DNA from 2 places in the Corynebacterium sp. CMW7794 genome. Region 2 is predicted to be linked to the other one. Evidence: predicted binding sites of a transcription regulator. Region 2 holds the regulator's gene; the other holds the start of a gene.
The links. Region 2 encodes LexA, which represses DNA repair genes until DNA is damaged. Its sites were predicted from a motif close to CGAACANNTGTTCG; they were not measured.
Positions count from the first base shown of each region.

Region 1: HMPREF3227_RS07755 (SAV_6107 family HEPN domain-containing protein) is a predicted target of LexA. The motif match lies at 1,314-1,327, and genes of this name have one in related genera.

Region 1 is NZ_KQ961742.1:4,513-7,922, reverse strand. It holds gene HMPREF3227_RS07765 (polyprenyl synthetase family protein) at 1-472, opposite strand, end outside; gene HMPREF3227_RS07760 (GNAT family N-acetyltransferase) at 519-1,139, opposite strand; gene HMPREF3227_RS07755 (SAV_6107 family HEPN domain-containing protein) at 1,432-1,860, shown strand; gene HMPREF3227_RS07750 (DUF3040 domain-containing protein) at 2,066-2,458, shown strand; gene mraZ (division/cell wall cluster transcriptional repressor MraZ) at 2,996-3,410, shown strand, end outside.
Region 2 is NZ_KQ961717.1:26,707-30,116, forward strand. It holds gene ptsP (phosphoenolpyruvate--protein phosphotransferase) at 1-55, shown strand, start outside; gene HMPREF3227_RS02955 (DeoR/GlpR family DNA-binding transcription regulator) at 236-1,021, opposite strand; gene lexA (transcriptional repressor LexA) at 1,396-2,097, opposite strand; gene HMPREF3227_RS13195 (hypothetical protein) at 2,653-2,853, shown strand; gene nrdR (transcriptional regulator NrdR) at 3,051-3,410, shown strand, end outside.

The DNA of each region.
Region 1 (3,410 bases), on a different contig from region 2:
CGGCGAGGATGGCTGCGGACTCGCCGTAGCGCGCGGAGTCGCCGCGCCAGTTGTGGTCGCGGTGCAGCTTCTCCAGCGAGCGGTGGACGGTGGGATTGCCGCGCCGGGTATCGGAGGCGTCCACGATGTCGTCGTGGATGAGCGCGCACGCCTGAATGAACTCGAGGGAGCTCGCCGCGCGCAGCATGGCGGCAGGATCCTCCTCGGCCTTGTCGAGGCCGCCCGCGCCGACAAAGCCAGCCCAGGCGTAGAGCGGGCGAATGCGCTTGCCGCCGTCGAGCACGAAAGACTCGAGGAAGGAGACGGCGTCGACGACCGGCTGGCCGATGGCCGCGATGTCGCTACGGCGACTGGTTAAGAAGGCATCGAGCGCGCCGCGGACGTCATCCGGGACCGATTCGAAAGACGGCGTGGCCGTGCCGCGGCCTGCGCCGTGCGGGGAAGCTGGAGTGGCATGTGCTGCGTTATTCACAGTGAACACCCTACCGTGTGGCCAAGGCCGAATTGGCGATAGTGGCCTAGCGGGCGGGCGCGTCCGGTTCGGGGCCGTCTGTGTTGGTCCCGGGGTAGGTCTCGGGCGCTCCCTCGAGCGGGAGCCGGGCAGCGAGGATGGCAAAGGGACGGTCGTCGCCGGGGTAGTGGAAGTTGCGCATGACGTCGTAGAAACCGGCGGCACGGTAGAGCCCGAACGCGCGGTTGGCCTCATCCGGAACCTCGGGCGTGGACAGCAGCGCGTAGCGTGCGGAGACGTCGCGGACGAGTTCATTGAGCATCGTGCGGCCTAATCCTTGACCTTGAGCAGCGGGAAGCACATGGATCTCGGCGACCTCGAAGTAGTGGCGCACGAGGTCCCAATCGTCGTCCGTGAGATCACGCTGGCTTTGCAGCCCCATGCGCAACTGGCGGTCCCACCACGTGCTCGAGTTGCCGAGGAAGCCGTAGGCGAGGCCTACGATAGCGTCCTCGTCTTCTGCGATGACGGCGGTAAAGCCGGGCTGGATGCAGTCGCGCCGCCACGCATCGATGCGATAGGGCATGACGGAGTCGGGGTAGCCCATGGCCTCGACATGGATATTGACGAGTACGGGCACGTATAACGCGAATTCCGTGGCACGCAGACGGCGGATGGTAAAGGTCACGTCTCTATGGAATCAAACTTCCCGCGACGGAGTGAACAAGGGGTGCGGCGGTTCGTCCGCACGGTCGCTGCCGCGGCGGTGTCGCGAGTCCCCAGAATTTCGAACATCGGCGAGCCTAATTCGAAATTGGCCATTGGAAACCCTTGATCCATTCGAACATGTGCACTAAAATGTGGAGTAGATGTTCGGACGGTTCGTAGAGTGTGCGTCATACAAGCCCGGATGGTTCGAATGTGGAGAACCGAATAATCAGAAATATCCACGGCGCGTAAGAAAGAGAGGAAGTCGTATCATGGCACAGATCATCTCCGCCGCTACGAGGTTTGCGGATGCTGGAAAGGCTGGTAAGCGTGTGCGCTTCCTGGCCCAGGGCTATGACTTGCTTGACCGTGCCCGTGTCGAGGCTTCCGCCGGAAAGTACGAGGAGGCGCTCGAATTCGTCTATCAGGCGGCACTGCGTACCGCTGGCGCGTGGGTTGCAAGTTCGCGCGTGGCCAAGCGCAAGCGTCTGCCGTCGAGCGCGTGGGAGCGTCTGGCGCTCGTGGGCGAGGATGCTCAGGAGTGGGCGGACAAGCTGAAGGCCTACTCGCGCACACGCTCGCGCGTCATCTCGGGTCTCGATGACTCGGTGGAGCCGGAGGTCGTGCTGGAGCTTATGGCTCTGGTGGGCGAGTTCCTCGCCGTGGTGGATGGAAACGACGCGCTGCCGTTCGCAGCCTAAGGTTGTGTTGCCTGCTGCACGCTCTGTTGAGTTGCGTGGCGGGCGGTCGGGTGCACGTATTATTGCGGTGCCTGACGCTCCATCCTGTGGCGTGGGTGTGAGCTGCTAAACGGAAATGGGGTTTCGGGAACTAACCCGATACTCTGGACGTTGGACTAGGTAGAAACCCACTTTTGGCCCCTAATTTGATCCGCAGGAGGAAGCTGTGTCTCTGTCTGAACAGGAAATGCGCACACTTCGTGAAATCGAGCAGTCGTTGATGGCTGATGATCCAAAGTTTAGTGCTGCAGTCACGGAGGCCTCCGCTACCGAAGGGGCGACGGGCCACGTCACGTTGCGTGGCGTCGCGCTCGTCGTAGTGGGCCTTGTTCTTCTTGTTGGCGGTGTGGCGCTGGCGCAGATGTCGTTGTGGTTCGTCGCGCTGTCTATCGTTGGCTTCCTCGTCATGTTCGGTGCGGGTGTGTGGATGCTCCGCGGCGACGCGAACGTGAGCTCGGTGGCAAAGACCTCGGCGCGCGGCGCATGGCAGAAGGCGCCAAAGCGGAATCCTCAGTCTGGCGGCATGGAAGATAAGTTCCGCAGCCGCTTCGAGCGCTAGTTCCCGCTTCTGGACTTTTCGCCCGGCCCCATCACTTCTGGTGAGGGGCCGGGATTTTTTATGCCGTTTTGTGGTCGGGGCAGGGGGCGGAGGCCACGACGCCCCACTTTCACCCACTGCGCCCCCTGGTGACCACCATTCCCCACTTTGCCCCACCTAGGCCCGTGCACGGCGGAAACTCTATGTGGCGGTGCGCTGTAGAGACGTCGGCGCTGTAGTGAGAGAACAGGAAAGGCGCAGGTGGAGTGGGGGACGGGTGGTATCGGGAAGCTAGTGGGCAAGGTGGTGTGCATGGGGCGTGGGGGAGAGAAGTGGGGGCGATGTGGGTGGGGCACGGGAATTTGCCCCACCGAAAAATTTGCCGTCTGCCTGGGGTTTTTATAATTACAACGATGAGACACGGGGCTTGCGGTGTTGATGGTGGGGGAAAGTGGGGTAGAGTGGGGCGCAGCGGTGGAACGGAGGGTCGCACACACGGCCTGAAGGACCATCACGAGAGGAACCGGAGTTCTCGAGAATTAGGAAGGTGGGCCCGGGATGTTTCTGGGAACCTACACTCCGAAGCTCGATGACAAAGGGCGGCTCACGCTCCCGGCGAAGTTCCGCGAGGACTTGGCTGGCGGGCTCATGGTGACGAAGGGGCAGGATCACTCTTTGGCGGTCTATCCGCGGGAAGAGTTCGCACAGCGGGCTCGGAAGGCGGCAGCTGTTTCGCGCACCAACCCGGAGGCACGTGCCTTCATTCGTAATCTCGCTGCGAGTGCGGATGAACAGCGTCCCGATGGAAACGGTCGCATCACCCTTTCGGCGGCACATCGCGACTATGCAGGCCTGACCAAGGAATGCGTCGTGATTGGCTCCGTGGATTTCCTTGAGATCTGGGACGCAGCCAAGTGGGCTGAGTATCAGGCCGCAACTGAAGATGCCTACTCGGCAGGCGACGCGGACGATG
Region 2 (3,410 bases):
CGTTGGCGCTTCTGAGGCCCGCGAGGCTGTCCGCGAGTACATCGCGAACATCTAAGCGACTTCTGCAGCCGCTGCCGCCCGTGCCCCGTGCATGGGCGGCTTTGTCGTCTTGGCCAACTCGTGTGTCTCGCCACGTGTCGGTCGACCGGAACATGGTTGGAGATACCGAAACGCCCCATTGGCTCATTGTGTGAACCGATGGGGCGTTGTGCAGTGGAGCGTTGGAAAGTCTGGTTTACTTGTCCTCTACGACAATGACCTCAACCTCGCGGTCGCGCAGTTGGTCGATGAAGGACTGCGGTGCGCCGGAATCCGTGATGACCACATCAAGGTCAGCGATTGACGCGAAGCTCACGAGGTAGTCATTGCCCAGTTTCGTGGAGTCGCAGAGCACGACAACCTTCTGTGCGTGGGTAACGAAAGCGGACTTCATTGCAGCCTCTTGGGAGTCTGCCGTGGACAGTCCGTGGTCGAGGGTAAGCGCGTTCGTACCGATGAAGGCGACGTCAGCGCGCATGAGTGCCATGGTGCGCAGCGCCGTATCGCCGACCACCGCCTGCGTGATGGCGCGGACCGTGCCGCCCAGCAGCTGGACCTCGGAGAGACCATTGCTGGCCAGAGAGAGCGCAATGGGAAGGCTATTGGAAACGATGGACCAGCTGTGCGCGTTAGGCTGAACCGAGATGAGGTCAGCGAGAGCGTTGATAGTGGTACCAGCGTCGAGAAAGATGGAGCCGCCCGGCTGTGGGAGGTAGTCCACCGCGGCGCGTGCGATGGCCGACTTGGCGGTTGACGCGGAGCGTGAGCGTGCGTCGAGGGTAAACTCCGCGGTCTGGAAAGACTGGGAAGCAACAGCGCCGCCGTGGACGCGGTGGACGACGCCATCGCGGTCGAGCACCGCTAAGTCGCGTCGAATGGTCTCCGCGGTGACATCGAATCTCTCGGAAAGTTCGGTGACGTTGACGCGCCCTTCGACGGCGGTCAACGAAGCAATCTGGCGGCGGCGCTCCTCAGCGTACATGGCGGCATCACTTCTTTTACTCGGGGACAATTCCGGTCAACGCGTGGTGCGGCGAACAGGACCAGTGCTGCGCAGGCCTCGGTAAGGGAGCCGGGAGCTGGTGCGTCGCGGCGCACTGCATTGCTGCGGTCGCGTTGCCGTATGAAGATATAAGACCATTGTCCCAAAACACGCGTAAAACAAAGGCGTTCGGATCTAATCTCACATTGAGGTGTGCGCCACATCGCCCCTAAAAATTGTTCTACATGGGATTTCGGCTGTGTGCGGACTTCAATCTGTGATGAGTGTCCATGCAGGTATCGCCCCAATTAAGGGGTAAAAAATACCAGAAAAGGGTGGGTAATCCCACCCTTGACTCGTAAAAGGTTATCCGATTAAATCTTGCGGAAAACGGACACGACCTTGCCCATAATGGTGGCATGAGTGCCGTCGATGGGGTCGAAGTCATCATTGTGCGGCAATAGCCACACGCCGGTGGAGTCACGGTGAAATTCCTTGACCGTTGCTTCATCGCCACCCAACAATGCTGCGACAAAGTCGCCTTCCTCGGCGGTGGACTGCGAGTGAACGATGACCCAGTCGCCGTCGAGGATGCCCGCATCCTTCATGGACTCGCCGACGACCTGGAGCATGTACAGATCCCCGGAGCCGACAATCTCGTCCGGCATGGGGAAGTAAGTGTCCACGTTTTCCTCTGCTGTGATGGGGGCGCCTGCGGCAATGCGGCCGACGACCGGCACGTAGCTCACTCCCGAGGCCTCCGGCGGAACCGGCTGTGCGTCCGCAGACTTCGGTGCAGGGCCCGGCTTCTTCTTCTGATCGTGGAGGTGGCGAACGTCCACCGCGCGCGGCTTGTTAGGGTCACGGCGCAAGAACCCCTTTTCCTCCAGCTGCTTGAGCTGGTAGGCCACGGACGAGGTGGACTGCAGTCCGGTAGCGTCACCAATCTCGCGAATGCTTGGCGGATAACCGCGCAGCAGGACTGCGTCGCTGATGACTTCGAGAATGCGACGCTGGCGCTCGCTCAGCGCGGAAACGTCAGGCTTGCCGGTATTTTTTGCTGACTTGCGGGGCATGGGGTCAAGGCTCCTTTGGGTGGGGCGAAAAGTCGTGTGGTCGGTGGACGGGACGAACGTGCGGATACGGACTGGGCGTATTTGCACGAACCGGGAGATGGCTGGGCGAGGAATATGATCCGCCGTGATGCTACCTCCGAGTCGTGCCAGAGACGTGCGACTGCCATGAAATGGCTTCCCCTCTATTTGTAGCACGCTAAGCACGGATGTTCGAGAAATTTGTACGATTTGTGGACAAATTTTCGAAACCTTGCTATAAATCGAACATAGCAACTAATTCGAACATAACAGCGACCAACTTTCGAACATGTTCTTACCGCTTCGTATGATGGCCGCACACGACGAAAGGACTCTCTCATGGCTATCGCATTGAACACTAGTCGCTTCGCAGCTCGTACCTCGTCTTTGGTTGACAATCACTCCGCCGCAGTCGTGCCGCCGGCGGCCGTGTGGGATGTCCCGGCGGGGCATCGCACTCCACGTCGAACCGGCGCCTACGGTGGGAGCGTTCGAACGCTAGATATCGAACGCCGGAGCGGTCATGGACCAGCATCCGTGCGTCCTCGCAATGCTCGTGTTGATGTTTCGAACACGGAGGAGAGGGAATCGTTGCGCGGCGGCGCAGTGCTCGGTGCCGTGTTTGGAGCAGCGCTCTTCTTCACCATCGTCTTCGGCGGCGGCGCCGCGGAAGAGACCATGACTGGTGCGGATATGGCGCCGCAGGCAGAAGTGGCCGCTGTCAACGGTGCCCGCTAGGTCGCTTGGTCACGCGGGCGGTAGGGAAAGCTTCGCTTGGGGACGTCACGGCGCGGCATGCCGGGGACGTTCGCAAGCGAGACATAAGTAAATAGGGCCCGCGAGGGCAGGGCGCTACACTGGGACATCGAATCCGTACCGCACCCATGGCCGCACAAGTGGCCGTGGTCGCTGCGGCACCGTGGAGAGGAGTCCCAGTGTATTGCCCGTTTTGCCACAATGAACAGTCGCGCGTCATCGACTCACGCGTCGTGGACGCGGGCACAGCCATTCGCCGGCGCCGCGAATGCACGAACTGCACGGGTCGCTTCACGACCGTGGAGAAGGCCGTGCTGCTCGTGGTCAAGCGTAACGGCATTACGGAGCCGTTTAGCCGCGACAAACTCATCCGCGGGGTGCGCCGCGCATGCCAGGGACGCCACGTGCCGGATGACGCGTTGAAGCGCCTTGCCCAAGAAGTCGAGGAAACCGTGCGCAGCCACGGCAGCTCCCAGGTCAACGCCAACGACATCGGTTTGGCGATTCTCGAGCCGTTGCGACATCTCGATGAGGTGGCC